Regions from separate parts of the Kitasatospora sp. NPDC088134 genome, predicted to be linked through region 1. Evidence: riboswitches for the same ligand, from Rfam matches in the RefSeq annotation. Region 1 holds a riboswitch; each other region holds the start of a gene.
What was found. A riboswitch is a leader RNA that binds a small molecule or an ion and turns the genes downstream of it on or off. The one in region 1 is predicted to bind cyclic di-AMP.

Region 2: it holds a riboswitch for cyclic di-AMP, as region 1 does, so the genes downstream of both, ACIOHG_RS10885 (transglycosylase family protein) here and ACIOHG_RS31965 (M23 family metallopeptidase) in region 1, are expected to answer to the same signal.
Region 3: it holds a riboswitch for cyclic di-AMP, as region 1 does, so the genes downstream of both, ACIOHG_RS35430 (peptidoglycan DD-metalloendopeptidase family protein) here and ACIOHG_RS31965 (M23 family metallopeptidase) in region 1, are expected to answer to the same signal.

What each region holds. Positions count from the first base shown of each region.
Region 1 is NZ_JBIUTD010000029.1:76,931-84,207, reverse strand. It holds gene ACIOHG_RS31980 (sensor domain-containing protein) at 1-608, opposite strand, end outside; gene ACIOHG_RS31975 (hypothetical protein) at 826-1,638, shown strand; gene ACIOHG_RS31970 (DUF3995 domain-containing protein) at 1,874-2,395, shown strand; gene ACIOHG_RS31965 (M23 family metallopeptidase) at 2,867-3,628, opposite strand; cyclic di-AMP (ydaO/yuaA leader) riboswitch at 3,639-3,800, opposite strand; gene ACIOHG_RS31960 (YiaA/YiaB family inner membrane protein) at 4,028-4,318, shown strand; gene ACIOHG_RS31955 (alpha/beta fold hydrolase) at 4,506-5,360, shown strand; gene ACIOHG_RS31950 (TetR-like C-terminal domain-containing protein) at 5,360-5,938, shown strand; gene ACIOHG_RS31945 (hypothetical protein) at 5,970-6,167, shown strand; gene ACIOHG_RS31940 (hypothetical protein) at 6,290-6,517, shown strand; gene ACIOHG_RS31935 (SpoIIE family protein phosphatase) at 6,687-7,277, shown strand, end outside.
Region 2 is NZ_JBIUTD010000005.1:185,310-192,586, reverse strand. It holds gene ACIOHG_RS10900 (3-hydroxyacyl-CoA dehydrogenase family protein) at 1-91, shown strand, start outside; gene ACIOHG_RS10895 (threonine/serine exporter family protein) at 105-1,364, opposite strand; gene ACIOHG_RS10890 (CapA family protein) at 1,625-2,800, shown strand; gene ACIOHG_RS10885 (transglycosylase family protein) at 2,823-4,067, opposite strand; cyclic di-AMP (ydaO/yuaA leader) riboswitch at 4,071-4,239, opposite strand; gene ACIOHG_RS10880 (hypothetical protein) at 4,359-4,763, opposite strand; gene ACIOHG_RS10875 (Uma2 family endonuclease) at 4,944-5,510, shown strand; gene ACIOHG_RS10870 (hypothetical protein) at 5,524-5,985, opposite strand; gene ACIOHG_RS10865 (hypothetical protein) at 6,113-6,874, shown strand; gene ACIOHG_RS10860 (hypothetical protein) at 6,917-7,255, opposite strand.
Region 3 is NZ_JBIUTD010000039.1:4,868-12,144, reverse strand. It holds gene ACIOHG_RS35455 (biotin transporter BioY) at 245-841, shown strand; gene ACIOHG_RS35450 (ribose-5-phosphate isomerase) at 914-1,399, shown strand; gene ACIOHG_RS35445 (GNAT family N-acetyltransferase) at 1,498-2,751, opposite strand; gene ACIOHG_RS35440 (PP2C family protein-serine/threonine phosphatase) at 2,930-4,141, shown strand; gene ACIOHG_RS35435 (hypothetical protein) at 4,568-4,762, shown strand; cyclic di-AMP (ydaO/yuaA leader) riboswitch at 5,148-5,300, shown strand; gene ACIOHG_RS35430 (peptidoglycan DD-metalloendopeptidase family protein) at 5,306-6,337, shown strand; gene ACIOHG_RS35425 (hypothetical protein) at 6,451-6,897, shown strand; tRNA gene ACIOHG_RS35420 (tRNA-Gly) at 6,970-7,043, opposite strand; tRNA gene ACIOHG_RS35415 (tRNA-Pro) at 7,195-7,268, shown strand.

The sequences.
Region 1 (7,277 bases):
CCGAGCAGCGTGACGGCGGCGATCTGCCAGGTCTCGGTGATCTCGTAGACGTGCTGGACGCCGTGCGCGTCCGTCCAGTCGGCGATCCGGTAGCCGTTCCAGGGGGTGTAGCGGGCGAAGACCCACTGGTAGCAGGGGAAGAGCGCGAGCCCCCAGCCGGTGCAGACGAAGACGGTGGAGAGCGTAAAGCTGAGGACCGCCCAGGGGAACATCACGAACTGGTGGAAGGCGGCCTTCCAGCCGACCGGGTCGGCCAGCCGGGCGGTGATCGCGCCCCAGACGCCCTCCCGGGTGACCTTCAGCTCGGGCGGGTCCGGGAGTTCGAGGTCGAGCAGGGTGCGGACGCGGAGCCGCTCGGCCGCGCCGAGGCCGCGGGAGACCGCGAGCAGCAGGGCGAGCACGGGCAGGCCGAGCATGGTGACGACGAGGCCGAGGCCGGTGCTGAACAGCGTCACGACCAGGGTGAAGCCGAGGATCGCCAGCGGCAGGCCGCTGACCGTGTAGCCGTACTCGCGGTAGGTGTGTCCGGAGAACGGGGCGCGCCAGAACCCGGGTCGGCCGAGGTGGCGGGGGCCGCCGGGGGCGGCGGGGAACGCAGCGGTGGACATCCGCAGGCCCTTCGAGTGGTCGGGCGGCGCCGCCGGTCGGCGGTGCCGGGCACGCTTCCAAGGTGCCGCAGCGGGCCGGGTCGGCGGAATGAGGCCCACTACCGACTTCGGGGTGGGGTTAACCCCCGCCCGGACCGGGGGCCCGGCCACCCCGCGGGCGGGCGGGGCCCGGGTCCGGGAGCCCGGCGGGCGGGCGGGGACCGGTTAACGTACCTGGGTGGACGACGAAGACCTGCACCTGATCCCGCGCACCCGTGCCGCCGAACTGCTGTCCTGGGCGGCGGGGGCGGACCTCGACCCGGTGCCCGAGCCGGCGGTGCGGACCGTCCTGACCCTGCTGGAGCTGGGCGGGGCCCGGCTGCACGAGGGCTTCCCCGAGCTGTCCTCGCCGGTGCTGGAGCACCTGCTGTACGAGCAGCTGCACCTGTACGTCCAGCCGGACGGTGACCCGGCCCAGTACGCGGCCGCGGTACGGCTGCTGATCGAGCATCAGCGGGCGGCGCGGCGGCTGAACGCGAAGCGCCGGGAGAAGCTGCTCGCGGAGGCGGAGTGGCAGGGCGAGGTGCTGGTGTCGCTGCTGCGCCGGGCCGACCTGGTGACCTGGCCCCGGCTGTACGCGCTGCTGCTGCGCGCGGACGGGGTGCCGACGGACGACCTCGCGGCGGTCCGCGACTGGCTGGCGGCGTTCCGGGAACTGCCGGAGGAGGAGCGGCACGCGGCCTTCGACCGGGCCCCCGACCTGGACGGGGACGGCAACTGGGACCAGCCCGGCCGGCCGCTGCTGGTCGGGGTCTCCACCGACGGGGCGCGGCGGCTGCTGGAGCAGGGCCTGATGACGCGCTCGTACCGGAACCTGGCCGAGCTGAACGCCCGCGGCCTGCCGATGCCGACCGAACTGGCCGGTGAGTTCGAGCAGTTCGAGGAGGCGGTGGCGCAGGCGGCGATCGACCTGTGCGGGGAGTGGACGGTGCCCGGGCTGGCCCGGCTGCTGCTGGAGGAGTTCCCGGACCTGGCGCCGGAGGAGTACTGACCCCGGGGGCGGCGGTTCCGGCAGGAGGCTGCTCGGGTGGGCGGCGGTTCCGGTGGGAGGCCGCTCGGGCGGGTGGCGGTTCCGGTCGGATGTACCCCCGGCGGGGTAGGGCCGGGTCGGGGTGGGGTCGGGGGCGGGTCGGCCGGTCGGACGACCTACGGATCGACCTGACGGACCATCAACCGTGGCCTTACGGACGATCCGTGGGGGCCGGGGGCGGGGGCACTCTTGAGCCATGGACACGACGACCGCTCCGGGCGCGCACCCGGCCGCCCCGCTCTCCCCGCTCCCCCTGACCGCTCCGGTCCGCCGGGTCGCCGCCCTGGCCGCCGCAGCCTGGTCGGCGCTGTTCTCCCTGGTGCACCTGTACTGGCTGCTGGGCGGCCGGATCGGCCTGCCCGACGAACTGTCGGTGCTGGACAACACCCCGCTGCTGGTGATCGACATCGCGGCGGTGCCGATGTGCGCGGTGGCCGCCGCGCTGGCGCTGGCGCTGCTCCGGCCGCCGACGGGCCGAATACCGGCCCGGTGGCTGCTCATCGCGGCCCGGGCCACCGCCGCCCTGCTGGTGTTCCACGCCCTGCCGTCGATACCGGACTGGGCCGCCCTGGCGATCGGCCACCGCTCGGTGGACAGCCTGGACGCGATGGCCCGCTTCGCCACCTTCCTCTACGAGCCGTTCTTCCTGACCGGCGGCCTGCTGTTCGGCCTGGCCGCGTTCGGCCGCCGCAGGGGCGGCCGGAACCGCCGGGCCTGAATCACCGGGCCGGGGCGGACGGCCGGGAGCTGGCACGGGCCAGGACTGACGGGCCGGGGCGGACGGCCGGGAGCTAACGGGCGGAAGCTGGCGCGGGCCAGGACTGACGGGTCGGGGTAGATGGGTCGGAACTAACGGCCGGGAACTGACGCGCGGGAGCCGACCGGCCGAGGCCGGCGCGGGCCGGGGAAGCTGACAAGCCGAAGCCAACAGGGCGGGGCAGACGGGTCGAAACTGGTAGGTCGGGGTCGACGGGCTGAAACTGGCCAACCGGGGCCGACAGGCCGGGCCAGCACGCCGGAGCCAACAGGCCGGGCCAGCACGCCGGAGCCAACAGGCCAACGCCGACGCGGGCCGGGGCCGGAGCTTCCTCGGGGCCGTCGCTCCCCCGTCGCCGTTCCCGCCGTCCGCCGGGCGCGGCGACGGCCGGGGGCCGCCCTGGGCGTCTCCCGGCCGTCGGTGGGGCGGGGGTTACGGCTGGAGGCCGAGCTTCTGCAGCCAGGGCAGCGGGTCGATCGGCGCGCCGCCGCCGGGGCGGACCTCGAGGTGGAGGTGCGGGCCGGTGACGTTGCCGGTGGCGCCGACGGAGCCGAGGACGGTGCCGGGGGTGACCCTCCCGGTGGCGACGCTGATCCGGTAGAGGTGGCAGTACCAGATCTCGGTGCCGTCGGGCAGGGTCTGGATGATCCGGTAGCCGTAGGAGCCGGACCAGCCGGCCGAGGTGATGGTGCCGGCGCCGATGGCGACCACGGGGGTGCCGGTGCGGGCGGCGAAGTCGAGGCCGGTGTGCAGGCGCGACCAGTGCACGCCGGCCTGGCCGAACTCGGCGCTCAGGGTGTAGTCGGCGACCGGCAGGGTGTGCGAGGCGAGCTTGGCCTCGGCCTGCTGCGCGGCGCGCTTCGCCTCGGCGTCCTTGGCGGCGGCGATCCGGGCGGACTCGTCGGCGGCGGTGCGCTGGCCGTCGGCCTGCTGCTGGATGCGGGCGGCGAGGGCGAGCCCGGGGTCGGCGGCGAGCAGTCCGTCCGAGGCCTCGTCGGGGCTGACGATGGCGGGAGCGGCGGCCGGGGCCTGGGCGAAGGCGGTGGCTCCGAACGCGGCGGTCACCGCGGTGACGCCGAGCAGGGGTGCGCTGGAGCGGGAGGACTGGCGGGGCAGCCGGTGCCGGGCGCCCTCGTTGCCGGTCGGGTGGTCGAGCACCTGGGTGCCGGTGCTCTGGGGGTACGTCGACGCCACGGAGGCGTGCTCCTTCCTTCCCTGCCGCCGACCGGGTTAGCTGACGGGTTCGGAGGTGGAAGGTCTCCTACGGTCGGGCCCTGGGGCCGTTCCGATTCACCCCGGTGGAAAGTGGTTCCCCGGCTCCCGGGCCGCCCGGAGGCAGACCCGTGGGATTAGGCGTGGCGCACGGTGCCGCTTGGATACGGCGTTGCCGACCGCGCTGCGTTATCAAACGTTAATCCTATGGACCCCATGATTCCAAGCTCCTCCCGGGAGGCGATGAAAGTTTCCTGACGCCCTATGGGTGATTTGTGATGGTTCGCCAGGTGACCCACGGCGGCCCATGACGGATCGTGACGGGCCCGTTGAGTATCCGTACTCACGACCGGCCGCCACCTCCGGCGGGACCCTGGGGCCATGACCGCACCCGTGCCGCAGCGCACCACCGCCGCCTACTACCTGCAGTCCGTCGCCTCCTTCTCGCTGGCCACCGTCGCCCTCGCCCTCGGGATCGCCTACCTGCCGGTCAGCGCCTGGATGCGGGCCTTCCTGGCCGTCGGAATGATCTACCTGATCACCTCCGCGTTCACGCTGGCCAAGGTGATCCGGGACCGCCAGGACGAGGGCGCGATCACCAGCCGGGTCGACCAGGCCCGCCTGGAGAAGCTGCTCGCCGAGCACGACCCGTTCAAGGTCGACGGGGTCTGACGGGGTCCGACGGGGCGTCGGCGGGCACCGGCGCCCATGGGCAGCCCCGAGGGCCGCCTCGGCGGGACAGCCGGAGAGCGAGGCCGAGGGGTTGACGGCTAAGGCTATTAGCCTTAGCTTTATAGCTATCGGAAGCAGCCGGACCGCCAGGGCCCGGAGCGCCGGACGCCCGCCCAGGAGGCCCGCGATGAACAGCACCCTCGGCACCACCACCCGGTACCTCGACGTCACCGGCGGCCGGATCGCCTACGACGACGCCCCCGGCGCCGGCGTCCCGGTGGTGCTGCTGCCCGGCATGCTCGACAAGCGCTCCGCGTACCGGCACCTCGCCCCGCTGCTGACCGCCGCGGGCCACCGGGTGGTCACCATGGACCTGCGCGGCCTCGGCGAGTCCTCGACCGGGTTCGACGACTACTCCCCCGCCGCGATCGCCGAGGACCTGGTCGCCCTGCTCGCCCACCTCGACCTGCGCGGCGCGGTGCTGGTCGGCAACTCCTACACCGGCGCCACCGTGGTCCGGGCCGCCGAGCTGGCCCCCGAGCGGACCGGCGGTGTGGTGCTGATCGACGCCTTCATCGAGAACCTGCCGCTGAACGGCTTCCAGAAGGCCCTGTTCGGCCTGGTCGGCCCGCTGGTGGCGACCTTCCCCGGCCTGTGGGGCGCGCTGCAGAAGTTCTACTACCCGACCGAGCGCCCGGCCGACTTCGACGCCTACCGGGCCGAGCTGTCCGCGATGCTCCGCGAGCCCGCCCGGAAGGCCGCCCTGCGCGGTTACCTGGGCGGCGACTCGGCGCCGGTCGGCTGGTGCGCGGCGGTGGACGTCCCGGCGCTGGTGCTGATGGGCGACAAGGACCCCGACTTCCCGAAGCCCGAGCTGATCGCGGACCGGCAGGCCACCGCGCTGCGCGGCCGCAAGGTGATGATCGGGAACGCCGGCCACTACCCGATGGCCAGCCACCCGCAGGCGGTCGCCGACGCCCTGCTGCCCTTCCTGGCGGACCTGGCCGACGCACCGAACGAGCCGAACCAGGACGCCCGCTGATGCCCCGCGCCGGACTCTCCACCGCCGCCGTGGTGGACCACGCCCTCGAACTGGTCGACGCCCAGGGGCAGTCCGCCCTCACCCTGGCCGCGGTCGCCGCCCGGGCCGGGGTGGCCACCCCCTCGCTGTACAAGCACGTCAGCGGCGGCCTGCCCGAACTGCGCCGGCTGATCGCCGTCCGCACCACCGAGGAGCTGACCGAGCACCTGGCGGCGGCCGTCCTCGGCCTGGCCCGGGACGAGGCGGTCCGGGCGCTGCTGGCCGCCTACGCCGACTACGCCCTGACGTACCCGCGGCGCTACGCGGCACTGCCGCAGGCGCCCGAGCCGGACGCCGAACTGCAGGCCGCCGCCGAGCGGTTGGTGCGGGTGCTGTTCGCGGTGCTGCGCGGGTACGGGCTGGAGGGTTCGGAGGCGGTGCACGCGGTGCGGACCCTGCGGGCGGTGGCCCACGGGTACGCCTCGTTGACCACGGCGGGGGCGTTCCAGCTCGCCGAGGGCACCGACACCACGCTGGAGCGGCTGACCGGGGTGCTGGTCGAGGGCTTCGCCGGATGGCCGGGCGCGAAGGCCCCGTGACCTCCGGCCGGGGTGCCGCGTTCTACCCGGTATGAAGAAGCGCAGCATGCTCGCCTTTGCCTCCCTGGCCGTCGGCGTGGTCGCCTCGCTGACCGCGCCCAGCGCCGCCCACGCCGCCCCCGAGCAGATCGGCGGCGGCGGCGGCCCGCTCAAGGACGCCGCGTCCGCCCCCGACCTGCCGATCGGCGAGGACTTCGCGGAGACGGTGGCGCAGACCCCGCAGGCCTGACGGCCCGTCAGGAGTTCGTTCCCGGCTCCGCGTAACGCCGCGCACCGGTCGGGCGGTCATATCGCTCGGAGGCCCCGTACGGGTCCGACCGACGAGGACCGACGAGCACGGAGGACAGGGCAATGACGCAGCCGATCCAGTACATCGCGCCCGGGACCGTACTGGCGCCGACCCGGCGGCGGGCGCCCGGGCGGCCCGCTCCGGCGGTGCGCCCGCACCGGGGCCGGGCCGGGGGGCCGGGGTTGGCGGCCGCGGTGGCCCGGGGGGTCGTGGTGGCCTGGTCGTTCCGGTCCCGGCGGCCGGTGGCGGCCGGGTGCCAGCCGGGCTACGGCGAGGTCGACGGCCAGTAGGGCGGGGGCCCTCACCGGTGGCGCCGCGTCGGCTTGCCGCAGTGGTGGTGCCGCGCCGGGCCGGGGCGAAACGGTCGAATCACCACGTGTCGGGAAACCGCCCGTCCGCCCGGTGCGTCCATAAGATGGTCGGCACCGGGACGTCGAGCGGAAGGGCCGGGCGCTGTCCATGGACCAGAGCTCGCCCCGTGCCGTCGGCCGGGCCGAACTGCGTTGTGTGCGCGCCCTGTTGCGGGCGTCCGATCCGGCGGGGGTGCTGGCGGCGCTGCTGGCCGAGGGCCCGGCCTGGATCACCGGCGCGGGCTCCGCGCTGCACCTGCTGGACGCCGCGGGGATGCTGCGACCGGCCGCCGGGCCCGAACCGCCCGACCGGGCGCGGGCCGGGACCGGGGCGATCGATCCGGCCGGGGTGATCGATCCGGCCGGGGAGCTGCCCGCGGCACTGGCGCTGCGGCGGCGGAAGCCGGTGCTGACGGACGGCCCGGGTGCCGGCGGGGCCGCGTCCGTCGTGCTGCCGCTGGTGGCGGACGGCTTCCCGCTGGGGTCGCTGACGCTCGCCCCGGCGCCCGGGGGCACCGTCCCGCGCGGGGACGTCGAGCTGCTGGAGTCGCTGGCCGAGGTGGCCGCGCACCGGCTGGCACGGCTCAGCGATCGAGCCGGCGCAGCGCCGGCGGGCGGTGGACCGTCCGACGAGGAGCGCCGGTTGCTGTCGGCGGCGGTGCGCGCCGCCGGGGCGGGGACGTTCGTGCGGGACCTGGTC
Region 2 (7,277 bases), on a different contig from region 1:
CGAACTGCTCCGGAGCTACGTCGACGCCGGCCACCTCGGCGTCAAGACCGGCCGGGGCTTCTACGACGACTACCCCACCCCCGCCGCGTAGCCCCCGCACCCGGTCAGGTCGCCCGCGTCGCCCGGCGGACGCGGGCGACGCGCAGGCCGAGGGTGGTGCCGAGGACGGTGCCGAAGCCGAGGGCGGCGGTGGTCAGCAGCGCCCCGGCGAAGCCCGCGCCCGCGCCGCCCGTGCGGGCGGCCGCCGCGGCGAGCGACTGGAAGACCGCCGGGCCGGGCAGCAGGGCGCCGGTGATCCCGCAGAGGATCATCACCGTGGGGGTGAGGTGCAGGCGCCGGGCGGCCAGCGTCGCCACCAGGGCGAGGACCGCCGAGGCGCAGAACGCGGTCGGCGCGGCCGGGACCGCGAAGCCGTTGTGCAGGACCAGGTTCGCCGCCCCGGCGACCAGCCCGGCCGCGACGGCGGGCACCAGCAGCCGCGGTCCGCCCCCGTTGAACGCCGCGTTGCCCGCCGCCCCGACGGCGGAGGCCAGCAGCACCACCGGCGGGGTCAGCGCCACGAAGTGCACGTACTGGGCGCCGTCGGCCCAGTTCCGCACCGCCAGCCCGGCCAGCGCGACACCGCCCAGCAGCCCCGCGAACAGGGCGGCCACCGTGATCATCCGGCTCGCCGCCATCAGCGTGTACCCGTTCACCGCGTCCTCGGCCAGCGACACCACCGACAGGATCGGCAGCAGCAGCACCAGCACCGCCGCGGCCGCCGCCACCGCCTCGCGCCCCGTCAGCACCCCCGTCTGCAGCAGCAGCGCGCACGCCAGCACGGCCAGCGCGCCCTGGGCGGCCGTCAGGTAACAGGCCTGCAACCCCGCCCGGCCCAGCAGCCACCCCAGCCGCCCGGACAGCAACTGCAGCACGAACGCCGTCAGCACCGCGTCCGCCTTGCCCCCGGCCTGCAGCGCGATGGACGCCGCCAGGGTCGCCCCGCCCAGCGCGGTGGCCAGCCACGGCCGCCGCGAGCGCCGCTCCGACTCCGCCAGGAGCGCCTCGGCCCGGGCCAGTGGCAGCCGCCCCGAGCGCACCCGCAGCACCAGCCGGTACAGCGCGTTCAGCCCGTCCAGGGACCGGCTCTCGTCGGTCCGGGTGACCCGGGTCATGGTCAACGGCAGGCCCGCCGCCGGGCAGTGGTGGAGGGTGATCGTCCGCGCCGTGATGTCCGTCTCCAGGCCGTCGTCCAGGCCGTAGGCGACGGCCACCGCGGAGAGCGCGGCGTCCACCGCACTGGTCTCCGCCCCGGCCTCGAAGAGCCGCTGCCCCAGCGCCAGGGCGAAGCCCATCACCTCCTCGGCCGCCGCCGGGCCGGCCACGGGCTCCGTCCGTGCACCCCTGTCGCCGCCGTTCACCGCACCACCCGCACCCTCCGCCGGAACGGTCCCTGCGCGGCCGCCCGGTCCGCGCCCCGCCGAAGGAGAGCGTAGGGGCGGCGGGCCCCCGGATCCGGCAACGACGTACCGGGCGGGGCGCGTCGACCCGGTCGCGGGGCCGTTCGGCGACGGTGCCGTCCGGTGACGGGGCCGTTCGGTGGCGGGGATAGAGTGCTGCGTCACCGAACCACCGGGGGATCACCGTGCGTCGCGCACCCGTCGGCACCGCCGTCACCGCCCTGCTGCTCGCTGCCGCCGCCACCGGCTGCACCGGGTCGGCGGGCCCCGCCCGGGACGCGGCCGGGCCGGGGCCCGCTGGTGCGTCCACGACCGCCGCCGCGAGCCCGTCCGGGGCCGCGGGCCGGGCCGGGACGGCGGCGCCGCCGGTGCGGGTGCCGGACGGCAGCATCACCGTCGCGTTCGCCGGGGACGTGCACTTCGAGGGCCGCTCGGCCGCCCGGCTCGCCGCGCCCGCCGCCGAGACCGCGCTCGGCCCGATCGCCGCGACGCTGTCCGCCGCCGACCTCGCGGTGCTCAACCTGGAGAGCGCGATCACCGCCCGGGGGAAGCCCGAACCCAAGCTGTACACCTTCCGCACCGGCCCCGAGGCGCTGACCGCGCTCAAGGACGCCGGCGTCGACGTGGTCTCGCAGGCCAACAACCACGCCGTCGACTACGGCCCCGACGGCCTCGCCGACACCCTCGCCGCGAAGGCCGCCGCCCCGCTCGCCGTGATCGGCATCGGCAAGGACGCCAAGGAGGCGTACGCGCCGTACGTCACCACGGTGCGCGGCGTGAAGGTCGCCGTGCTGGCAGCCAGTCAGATCGAGGACCTGACCAACCAGAAGTGGCGGGCCGGCGACCGCAAGCCCGGCATCGCCTCCGCCCTGGACGAGGCCGCGCTGGTCCGCGCCGTCACCGCCGCCAAGGCCCAGGCCCCCGTGGTCCTCGTCTACCTGCACTGGGGCGACGAGGGCAAGGCCTGCCCGACCGCCGCCCAGACCAGGATCGCCAAGAAGGCCGCCGCCGCCGGGGCGACCGCCGTGGTCGGCACCCACGCGCACACCATGCTCGGCTCCGGCATGCTCGGGAACACCTACGTGGCGTACGGCTACGGCAACTTCCTCTGGTACGGCACCTCCGACTACACCGCCTCCGACGAGACCGGTGTCGCCACCCTCACCATCACCGGCGAGGGCAAGGTCACCGGCGAGACCTTCACCCCCGCGCACATCGACGGCCGGGGCGTGCCCGTCCCGCAGACCGGGGACGCGGCGAAGGCCGCCCTGCAACGGCGGGACGGCCTTCGGAACTGCACCGGACTGGCCGCCGTCCCCGGTGTTCCCGGTGTTCCCGGTGTTCCTGGTGTTCCCGGGTGACGGCGGTCGGTCCGCGAGGGCGTCAGCCCAGGTTCAGCACCTGGCCGGGCCGGATCAGGTCCGGGTTCTCGCCCACCACCTGCTGGTTGGTCTTGTAGAGCTCGGACCAACCGCCGTCCACCTGCTGGCTCTTGGCGATCCCGATCAGGGTGTCGCCCGGGCCCACCGTGTACGGCGCGGCGGGGGCGGGGGTGGCGCTCGGCGGGGCGGCGGCCGCCTGGGCCGGGGCTGCGGCCGCCGGGGTGGTGGTGGGTGCGGCGGCCGGGGCGGTGCTGCCCGCGGTCGGTGACGGGGCGTCGGACACGGCGTCGGACGGCGCGGCCGGGGTGGTCGGAGTGGTGCCGGGGATGAGCGGGGTGCCGCCGTTCCCGTTGCTCCCGTGGTTTCCGTTGTTCCCCTGGCCGCCCTGGGAGCCGTCGTTGCCGGTTCCGGGCGTGGTGCCGGGCGTGCCGGGCGTCGTCGGGCTCGGCGTGGCGGTCGGGTCGGTCGGCGCCACCGGGAGGCCGGGGAGGCTCGGCAGGACCGGGGTGCTCGGGTCGGCCGGGACGGTGGGGGAGACCGGCGTGGTCGGGGTGGTCGGCGCGGCCGGGGCGGTCGGCGACGGCGTGGCGGTGGGCGCGACCGGCTGAGGGTGCGTCAGCTGCAGGTAGCGCTCGTACAGGCTCTGGTGACTGGTCCAGAACCAGCCGCCGTTCTTCTCGTACCAGTACACCTGGTACACCGGGTCGTACCCCGGCAGGCCGGAGAAGACCGGCGCGCCCGCCTGGCCCGGCCGGGTGCCGTCCGCGGCCGTGTCGACGGCGGCGGCGCCCCGGGCCCCGCGCAGCGAACCCGTCTCGTCCGCCGAGTCGTTGTCGTCCACGACACCCGGCGCGGAGGCCACGTCCAGGCCCGCGCCGTCGGCGCAGGAGGACCAGGCCGACGGGCCCTCGGTGGCGAGGATGCGCTCGGCGACGGCGATCTGCTGGCTGCGGCTGGCCGCGTTCGGCAGCGCCGCGTACGAGGTGCCGCCGTAGTCGGCCCAGCGCTGGGCGTTGATCTGGAGACCGCCGTACAGGCCGTTGCCCTGGTCGGAACCCCAGTTGCCGCCGCTCTCGCAGTCGGCGACCCGGTCCCAGACCGCGCTCGGCGCGGCGTGCGCGCCGGTGGCGGCGAGCAGTGGCATGGCGATGCCGAGACCGGCCACGCCGGCCGCGGCGAGCGCGCGCTCGGCCGCCTTCTCCGCCTGGCCCTGCCGGCGGTGGCGCCCCGAACCCGTGAAGAGCATGCGAGATCCTCTCCGTACGCCTGCGAGGTGAGCTGTCGGGTTCGGACCGGGAGGGAGGTCCGGCCGCCGCGCCCCGGACGGAACCGGTGCGGACGACTTCACCCCGAGCCGCGGGGACGGCAACAAACCTGGTTCCCCCACCCCTGTCCAAGGGTTGTGGTGGTCGACCCGGCAGCACGGTGGACAGGGCTCGGCGTGTCCGCGCGCGGGGCCCGACGGTGCGGGCTGGAAGGAACCCTATTCACTCGAACGCGTCAATCACAAGCGCGTCGCGCTGACATCACGCAACCGTCACGCCCCGCCCCGGCCGGTCCGTGAACGACCTGTTGACGCTCCGTCGGCACACCACAGGCCCGCGCCGCCGCCGATCAGCAGGGGCAGCGTGTACAGCACGGCACCCATCGCCGCCAGGCCGGAGAGCGTGAGCAGTGCGTCGATCACCCCGGCCTCGTGGAGGTCGCCCGTCACGGCGACGGCCAGGGGAATCGCCCCGACCCCGGCCCCGGCCGCCAGCCCCAGGGCCACCCCGGAGCGCCACCGGCCGAGCAGGAACCCCAGCGGGAGTGCCGGGAGGGGGCCGAGCAGCAGCAAGTACGCCGACGACCCGCTGTACGTCCCCGCCAGAGCCGCCATCAGCCACGCGACCACCAGCCCCCGCCAGGGTGCTCCGCGCCACCCGCTGCTGCCGTTCCCCATCGCTGCCCCCCTGGCCGTTCCTACGGTTCGTGGGCGACAGTGTGGCATACATTTGAACGCGTTCAGTTGTTGGGGTGCGGATCTGCTCCCGCTCGAAACGGTGAACTTCCCGGACGGCGCGGTCGGGAGCGGTGCCCGGGGGAGGAGAATCGGGCGGGCGAAGAGCAGCGGAGGTGCGCCATGAGTACGGCAGCCCACGTCCCTCGGGACTACGGCGTCACTGATCCGGAGCGGGCCCTGAAGTACGCGGTCCAGCACGTCGCGGGGGACCGCGCGGAGGTCGTCGAGGGAGTCATCGCCCCCGTGGCGCGGTCCTGGGCGCACGAGAGCGCCGCCGAAGTGGTGCGTCGGCAGATCGCGCCGCGGCTGGAGGAGTTGGGGCTGGTCCCCGGTTCGGGGAACCTCGACCTGCCCGGCAGTGAGAACTGGTTCATTCCCGATCTGGCGGTGGTCCCGGCCGAGTTGGCGGTGAAGACCGAGGGGGCGCTGCTGCCGGAGCAGACCCTGTTGGTGGTCGAGGTCACCTCGCCGTCGAACGGGGAGCCGGACCGGACGGTCAAGCGGCGGCGGTACGGACAGTACGGGGCACCGGTCTACCTCCTGGTGGACCGGCAGTTGCGGGAGTGCACCGTCTTCTCCGGGCCGGGGCGGCTGGGGTACGAGGAGGTGGACGGGCCGCATCCGTTCGGACGGGGCGTGCGGCTGCCCGCGCCGTTCGACCTGGAGCTGGACACCGGCCGGTTCTGACGGGCGGGGTGGCTCAGGCGGTGTCGACCGGGGCCGGGCGGAGGAGTTCGACGGGGGCGTCGGTGCCGTCGGTGCCGTCGTCCCAGAGGCGGGCGCCGGTGGTGTCGGCGAGGTGCCAGCGGCCGTCGACCAGGGCCAGCGAGTAGGAGGGGTCCTGGGGGTCGACGTCGGTGAAGGCCGGGTCGGTGCCGCACAGGACGTCCACGGCGAGGCGTCGGGCGAGGTGTTCGGCGAGGCGCAGGTCGGGGTGCGGGCCCAGGTCGCAGGCGTGGGTGTGGACCACGAGGCCGAGCGGCCAGGCCGGGTCCGCGGTGGGCTCCAGGGTCGCCCACAGGCTCCCCGGGTCCGCCGGGACGTCGGCGCCCGGCGGCTGCACCACGAGGTGCGCGCCGGGCGGCAGCAGGTCCGCGAGGGCGGCGGTCGTCTCGGCGACGGTGAGCCCCCGGGACACGGTGAGGCTGAACACGACGGTCATCCCACCACGTGGGAGGGGTGCGGCTTCGGTAAAGCAGAGGTAATGGGGGCGGAGCTGGTGCGGCGGATGTCCTCGACGCGCTGGCAGACTCGCGGACTCGATGGTCATACGAACTGTGGGGGTTGTCGTGCGCGTGGTGAGACCGCTGGCCGTGATCGCGCTGGCCGGGACCGGGCTGTCGGGCCTGGCGGCCTGCGGGTCGGACCCGGAGCCGGCGAAGGGGGCGTCCGCTCCGGCGGCCTCGGCCCCGGCGTCCGCCGCGGTCGCCCTGCAGAGCCTGCCGGTGGAGGAGATCGTGGCCCGGACGCGGGCCGCCGGCGAGCAGTTGATGAGCACGACGTACACGGTCTCCATGCCCGGACACCCCGAGGGAGCGCTCACCGGCACCTTCGCCGGGGACAGCGTCCGGGGCTGCAGGGGTGGTTACCGCAACGAGGGCAAGGGTTCGGCGGAGATCCTCCGGACCAACGCGGAGGCGTGGTTGAAGCCCGACGCGGACCTGGTGAAGGCGGCCCCGGAGATCGCCCCCGCCGCGGCGGCCGGCAAGTGGATCCGGCTCCCGGCGGACAACTACAACAACCCCAAGAGCTTCGTCTCCTTCTGCGACCTCGGCATGGCCGTCCAGAAGCAGGTCGGCCTGAACACCGACGGCACCGTCGGTCGGAACCTCGCCAAGGCGGGCACCCGGCAGGTCGGCGGGGTCGCGGCCGTCCTCGTGACGATGACCGACGAGGACGGCACGCCGGTGACGTACGCCATCGCCACCGAGGGCAGCCCCCGGGTGCTGTCGGCGGACAGCGGGCCGGGGCAGATGGTCCTCACCTTCACCGGCTTCGACCAGAAGGTCGAAACCGCCCTGCCGCCCGCCGGGCAGGTCTTCCAGGGCTGACCGGCGCGGTGGTGCCCGGTGGTGCCCGGTGGTGCCCGGTGGTCAGGGGCGGCGGTTGTTGCGGCGGACCAGCCAGATCACCAGGGCGATCACTGCGGCGACCACGAGCAGCAGCACGATCAGGCCGATCAGGCCGCCCTTGGACTTCTTCTTCTTTTTCTTGTCCTTGCTCTTGGCGAGGTGGACCGGGGTCTGCTCGCGCTGCCCGGCGGTGTCCCGGGCCTGGGTGCCCGCCGCCGGGGCCTGCTGCACGGGGCCGGCGGCGGTCGTGACCGTGACCGCGGTGGGGCGCGGTGCGGCTGCGGCCGGGCCGGTGGTGAGGGCGGTGGTGCCGCCGGCCAGGGCCAGGGCGAGCAGTACTCCGGCCAGACGTGTTCTCATCGGTTCGACCCCGTTCCCGCCA
Region 3 (7,277 bases), on a different contig from region 1:
CGTTTCACGGGTTTCCGACCACTGTGCGGCATATGACGTGCTCACCCCGAACGGTCCCGGAATCCGGACGGACATCCTACGGAACGTCACTGTGCGGGGGCGGAAGGTCACGAGTGAGGGCTCGGTCACAGGCCGGACCCGACAAGCGGGACCGGTCGGCTTTGTCAGGCCCGACGCGGCGGCACACACCTGACGGCACGTAGGTTCTTGGGTGATCGTCCGCATCGGAACCCCGGGAGCAGCCATGGCCGTCGTCACGCCGATACCGTCCACCGCCGTCCTCGCCGACCTGCTCCCGCAGGCCGCCACCCGGTTCGGCGCGCGCGCCCGCGACCTGGCCCTGGTGGCCGGCGGCGCCGCGCTGACCGGCCTGGCCGCGCAGCTCTCGGTGCCCGTCCCCGGCTCGCCGGTGCCGGTGACCGGGCAGACCTTCGCCGCGCTGCTGGTCGGCACCGCGCTCGGCGCCCGCCGCGGCGCCGCCGCCCTCGGCCTCTACCTGCTGGCCGGCACGGCGGGCCTGCCCTGGTTCGCCCAGGGCACCTCGGGCGCCGGCCTGGCCACCCTCGGCTACGTGATCGGCTTCGTGGCCGCCGCCGCCCTCACCGGCGCGCTGGCCCGCCGCGGCGCCGACCGCAGCCCGCTGCGCACGGCCGGCGCGATGGCGCTCGGCAGCCTGACCATCTACGCCGTCGGCGTGCCCTACCTGGCGTTCGCCCTGGACGTCCCGCTGGCGAAGGCCGCGGACCTCGGCCTGTACCCGTACCTGGTCGGCGACGCGCTGAAGCTGGTGCTGGCGACGGCCGCCCTGCCGCTCACCTGGAAGCTGATCGGCCGCCGCTGACGGACCGTCGGCCGCGCCGGGCCCGCCGCCCCTGTCGGGGCGCGGGCCCGGCGGCATGTCACACTCGTGCCCATGCGCGTCTACCTGGGCTCCGACCACGCCGGATACGAACTGAAGAACCACCTCGTCGAGTGGCTGAAGGGGGCCGGGCACGAGCCGGTCGACTGCGGCCCGCACGTCTACGACGCCGAGGACGACTACCCGCCGTTCTGCCTCCGGGCGGCCGAGCGCACCGCCGCCGACCCCGAAGCGCTGGGCGTGGTGATCGGCGGCTCCGGCAACGGCGAGGCGATCGCCGCCAACAAGGTCAAGGGCGTCCGGGCCGCGCTGGCCTGGAGCGAGCAGACGGCCGCGCTGGGCCGCGAGCACAACAACGCCAACGTGATCTCGGTCGGCGGCCGGATGCACACCCTGGACGAGGCCACCAAGTTCGTCGAGATCTTCCTCAGCACCCCGTACAGCGGCGAGGCCCGGCACACCCGCCGGATCGAGATGCTCTCCGAGTACGAGACCACCGGCGAACTCCCGCCGATCCCGGCCCACCACCCGCAGGGCTGACCCCGCGCCCCGCGCCCCGCTCCCACCGCACCGCGCCCGCCCGTGAACTCCCGGGCGGGCGCGCCGCGTTCCGCGTCCCTGGCCGGAGCGCCGACCCGTCAGAAGCCGTGCGGCAGCCAGGGCTCCAGCGCCGAGCGGAACGCCGCCGCGGCCGGCTCCAGCGCACCCGGCCGGACCTCCCGGACCAGGCCCGCCGCGGCCAGCGCCACCAGCGAACCACCGCCGAGATAGACCGAGCCCAACTCCCGGACGTCCAGATCCAGTTCGGCCGGATCACCGGTCCGCACGCAGGAGACCGGGCCGCCCGGTGCCGCCGTCAGCCGCCAGCGGCCCGCGTTCCACGGGCAGAACGCGTCCGTCACCTCCAGCACCACGTCCACCGGCGCGGCGTAACTGCGGGCCACCAGCGCCGCGGGCAGGTCGACCAGTCGCACGTACAGCGCGTCCACCAGCCGCGGGGTCAGGTGCCGGACGTCCGACACCAGGTGCAGCAGCGGGTCGTCCACCGGCAGGCTGGCCGCCTCCACCCGCACCGTCAGGTCCAGGTCCAGCAGGAACTCCCACAGCCGGGCGTACACCCACGGCTGCTCCGCCTGCACCGTGCGCACCCGCACCGTCCCGGCCGCGCCGCGCTCGTCGAACTCGCCCTTCACCGCGTACCGGGCGTAGCCCAGCAGCTCCCCGCTCGCCGCGTCCTCGGCCAGCACGCACTGCAGCGGGGAGAAGCCGCCGCGCGACTCCGGCGCGTCCAGCACCGCGACCTGCTCCCAGCCCGGCCGCCGGGCCAGACCGCCCGGGCGGCGGGCCACCAGCCGGGCGTACAGCTCCTCGCAGCGCGGCAGTTCGGCCACCGGGTCGGCCAGCCGCAGCACCACCTCGCCCCGCTGCTCCGGCACCCGCACCCGGACCCGGCCGCGCAGCAGCGACACCGCCGCCTTGCGGGTCGCCGCGCCGTAGCCGAACCGGCCGTAGATGGCCGGCTCCGAGGCCGTCAGCGCCGCCACCGCCTCGCCCGCCGCCCGCACGTCGTCCAGCTGACGGCGCATCAGCGCCGTCAGCGCGCCGCGCCGCCGGTGCGTCGGCAGCACGCCCACCATCGTCACGCCCGCCACCGGCAGCACCGCCCCGCCGGGCACCGCCAGCCGCAGGCTGAAGATCCCGCCGCCGCCGACGATCCGGTCGCCCTCGCAGATCGCCAGCGAGCGCTCCACCTCCGTCAACTCCCGCCACAGCGCCCGCTCCTCGGGCGGCTCCGGGGTACCGCCGAAGGCCACGTCCACCGTGCCGTACCAGGGCTCCCACTCCTCGGCCCGCAGGGGTCGCACGGTCAGTTCGGGCTGTCGCATCGTCATGACGCCCTGCCTACCAGGCGATCCGTCCGCCCGCGACCGATTTGTCGCCCCGCCCTGCCCCGGCCTGTCGCCCGCCCCCCGCCCGGCGGCCGAAACCCGCCGCCGCGGCCCGGCCCGCTGCACTCCGTGCCACCCGGCCCGTCGACGCGCGGACCGCCGGTGGATAAGGTCGGTCCCCATGGCCGGCAGCGCGCGCCCCAGTGCGACGGGCCGGGACCGCAGGACGTCCCGCGAACCCGTGACGGCCCGGCTGCGCGCGGCGCTGTCCCGGGCCCGACGCAGGCTGCGCCGCACCGGGGTCGACTACTTCCGCGGCGACGGCGCCGACTGGTGGGCGTTCGCCGCCCTCGCCCTCGCCGTCCCGCTGCTGGTCCTGCTCAACATCCTCGCCCCCGACTGGGCCCCGCCGACCGCGCTGGTGCTGCCGGTGCTGGCCGGCGCCCTGCTGCTGCGCCCCGGCACCCTGGTCCTGCTGTACGCCGTCGCCGCGGCCGGCCTGGTCACCGAGTCCCTGGTGCACACCGGCGAGCGGCTGGCCTCCGCCACCCCCGACGCCTACGGCCCCGGCGTCACCCCCGGCGCCGCCCTGGTGGTCGGCGCCGTCGGCGTGGCCGGCCTGCTGGTCGCCCAGTTCCGCCGCCGGGTCGGCGTGCCCTGGCGCGGCGGCTCCACCATGCTCTTCGACCTGCGCGAGCGCATCCGGGTCCAGGGCCGGATGCCCCACCTGCCCGACGGCTGGCACACCGACACCGCGCTCCGCCCGGCCGGCGGCCAGTCCTTCTCCGGCGACTTCATGGTCGCCGCCCGGACCGGCCCCGGCGGCCGGATGCTGGAGGCCGTCCTCGCCGACGTCTCCGGCAAGGGCATGGACGCGGGCAGCCGCGCCCTGCTGCTCTCCGGCGCCTTCGGCGGGCTGCTCGGCTCGCTGCCCGCCCACGACTTCCTGCCCGCCGCCAACGGCTACCTGCTGCGCCAGGACTGGGCCGAGGGCTTCGCCACCGCCGCCCACCTGGTGCTCGACCTGGACACCGGCGAGTACGAACTCCTCTCGGCCGGCCACCTCCCCGGCATGCACCGCCTCGCCGGGGCCGGCCACTGGGAGGTCAAGGAGGCCGAGGGCCCGCTGCTCGGGGTCTACGACGGCGCCAAGTTCGAAGGGGTGCGCGGCACCCTGGGCCCCGGCGACCTGCTGATGCTCTGCACCGACGGCATGGTCGAGATCCCCGGCCGGGACCTCGGCGAGGGCATGGACCGGCTGATGGGCGAGGCCGACCGGCTGGTCGCCACCGCCCCGCTGGCCGGCCGCTCCGGCGCCGCGGTCCGGCTGATCGACACCGTCGCCAAGCACGTCAACGACGACCGGGCGGTCCTGCTGGTCTGGCGCGGCTGAGGGCAGGCCCGGGACACTGCGGCCGACCTTCCGGATTGCGGAGGGCCGGTGAGCGCGGGGTGTCCACGGAGTGTCAAACCCGGACGTTGATCTTCGGCCAATTCCCGGGCGCCGACCGGGCGGTGGACGACCCCCGGATCTGCCTGCCGATATGCCCGCAGGCCCGCGCCGGGGCCCGCCCCGCCGACGCTCCGTCAGAACGCGTCCGCTATCGTCACGGTCGGCGAAAATCAGTCCCACCACCCCGGTTCGCACCCCGGGCGACGGGGCAAGTCCTTTACGCAGTAGGCACGAACGACCACACTGAGTCCGGATGGAGTGGTGGGGACACGGGGGGCAGGGGCCGGTTTCCGCCTGGAACCGCCGTCGGTTCCGCCCGAAGGTTCCGACCCGAACCCCCGCCACGAATCGAGGAAGTGAGTCCCGGTGGCCTTCTCCGTCTCCGCGCTTGTCCTGTTCGGCGTCATCGTCGCCATCTTCATCCGCAACAAGCAGCTGAAGACCGGGCACGCCATCATGGCCGCCCTGTTCGGCTTCATGCTCAGCCAGTCGACCATGGCCGGGCCGATCCAGCAGTTCCTCTCCTCGGTCTCCAAGGCGATCGCCAGCATCGCGGGCTGACGCACCGTCGGCTCCCCGAGCGCGACCTCACGCAGGACCTCACGACGGCCGGGACGGACCCCGGGCCGTCCATTCGGCCTGCCCGCGGGTGACCAGGGTCACCCGCACCCTCACGCCAGGTGAGCGCCCGACCGCGCGCGGTGGCCGATGTCGCCCGCTGTGCCCGGTTCGTAGGCGACCCGTCATGATCCCGTGCGCGCAGCGCGGCCGCCCGGCCGACGGAGCGTGACCTGGCGGACCGTCAGCCCCTTCCCGATCTTGGGAACGGGGCTTTTCGGCGCTTGCCAGCTCTCCGACCTGTGGGTTTTGCTTCCACCGCAGCCCGGCCACTGACCGGGCAGGCCACCGAGCGGAACGCCTAGTCCTGCCGTCGCCCGGTGCCGACCAGATCACCACGCCACGGCAGGAGCGGGGGAACCACAGGTAGTACGCCGGGCCCGGGAACACCGGGAACGGCTCGGGGTGAAGCCGCGGAGACGCGGCCGGGCAACTCTCGCCCGAACCCGACAGCTCACCTCGCAGGCGTCGGAGAGGAACTGCTTCATGTCCGCTCAGGGCAAGCACCGCAAGCCGCGTCTGACCGCCATCGCCCGCATCGTCATCGCCACCGGTGTCGTCGGTGCCGCGATCGGCCTCCCGGTCTCCGCCGCCTCCGCGCACGGCACCGCCGACCACCACGACGGCGGCCGCCAGTGGGCGCACGTCTCGGTCGACGCCACCCCCGTCGCCGACACCGCCGACAGCGCCCCCGCCGCCGAGCAGGCCGCCGCCCCGGCCGCCGCCTCGCACACCTACAAGGTCGTCTCCGGCGACACCCTCTCCCGGATCGCCGACGCGCAGGACGTCGACGGCGGCTGGCAGAAGCTCTACCAGGACAACCGCTCGGTCATCGGCGGCAACCCGGACCTGATCCGCCCCGGCCAGCAGCTGACCGTCAACGGCCAGGCCCCGGCGGCCGCCCCGGCCCCCGCCAAGGCCGCCCCGGCCCCCGCCAAGGCCGCCGCGCCGGCGCAGCCCTCCGCGTCCTCCGCCGACACGGCCGCCGCCAAGACCGCGGCCGCGCCGAAGACCACGACGAAGAGCGTCACCGCCAAGGCCCAGACCCAGGTCCAGGCCCAGGTCCAGACGCAGACCAAGACCCAGCAGACGGCCCCGGCCGCGAGCACCGCCAAGGGCTACGTCGCCCCGGCCCCGGGCAGCGTCACCACCGGCTACAAGGTGGCCGGCTCCAACTGGTCCAGCGGCTACCACACCGGCATCGACTTCCCGGTCTCCACCGGCACCAGCCTGAAGGCGATCGCCGCCGGCACCGTGGTCTCGGCCGGCAACGGCGGCGCCTACGGCAACCAGGTCGTCATCAAGCTCGCCGACGGCAAGTACGCCCAGTACGCCCACCTCTCCTCGATCTCCGTCTCGGCCGGCCAGTCCGTGACGGCGGGCCAGCAGATCGGCCTCTCCGGCGCCACCGGCAACGTCACCGGCCCGCACCTGCACTTCGAGATCCGCACCACCCCGGACTACGGCTCCGACATCGACCCCGTCGCCTACCTGGCGGCCCACGGCGTCAACGTCTGACCCCGGACCCCACCCCCCGAGGGCCCCGCGCACACCCCCGTGCCCGGGGCCTTCGGGCCGTCCGCACGGGCGCTTGGTAGCTTCGTGCGATGGTCGGTCAAATCATCACTCTGGTGGGTGTTCTCGTCGGTGCGCTCACCTCGTACGCGGCGACCTCCGCGGCGGAACGGGCCAAGCACCGCCGGGCGATGGCGACCCGGTGGGACGAGCGCAAGCTGCACGCCTGCGTCGAGTACGCCGCGACGGTGAAGGAGGCACACCGTGCCGCCAAGGCAGTCGTCCTCGGGGCGGCGGTGGACCCCGCCGAACTGCTGGCCGCGATGGAGGCGGCGGAGAGCCGGCGCTCCATCGGCTTCGAGGTACTTGCCCTGCTGGCCGGGCCGGCGGCGGTCGGGGCGGCGGAAGTCGTCAACCTCGCGTTGTGGCGGGGGCTTCGCGCTGCTCGGGCGGGTGTCGAGAACGAGGAGGACGAGGAGTGGGCGGATGCCGCCCGGGAGCTGGTCGCCGGGCTCGGGGCGTTCCACCGGGCGGCGCGGGCGGACCTGGGCATAGCGGGGTAGCCGTGCGCCGATCCGTCGGGTGGGAACGGCGACGGCCCCGACTGCCGGGGCAGTGCGGGGCCGTTGCGGGGATGGAGCGGGTGACGAGAATCGAACTCGCGTGACCAGTTTGGAAGACTGGGGCTCTACCATTGAGCTACACCCGCACAGGCGTACCCGCACCGCGTCGCGGTGTGCGGGGACCGGACAAGCGTACCTGGTCGGGTCGGTGGAATGCACACCCGTTGCGGGGCTGTCGGCTCGCGGATATCGCCCCGGGCGGGGGCGGCCCGACGTGTACTCTTCTGCTCGGCACCACGGGGTGTGGCGCAGGTTGGTAGCGCGTCCGCTTTGGGAGCGGAAGGCCGTCGGTTCGAATCCGGTCACCCCGACCGTGTGCG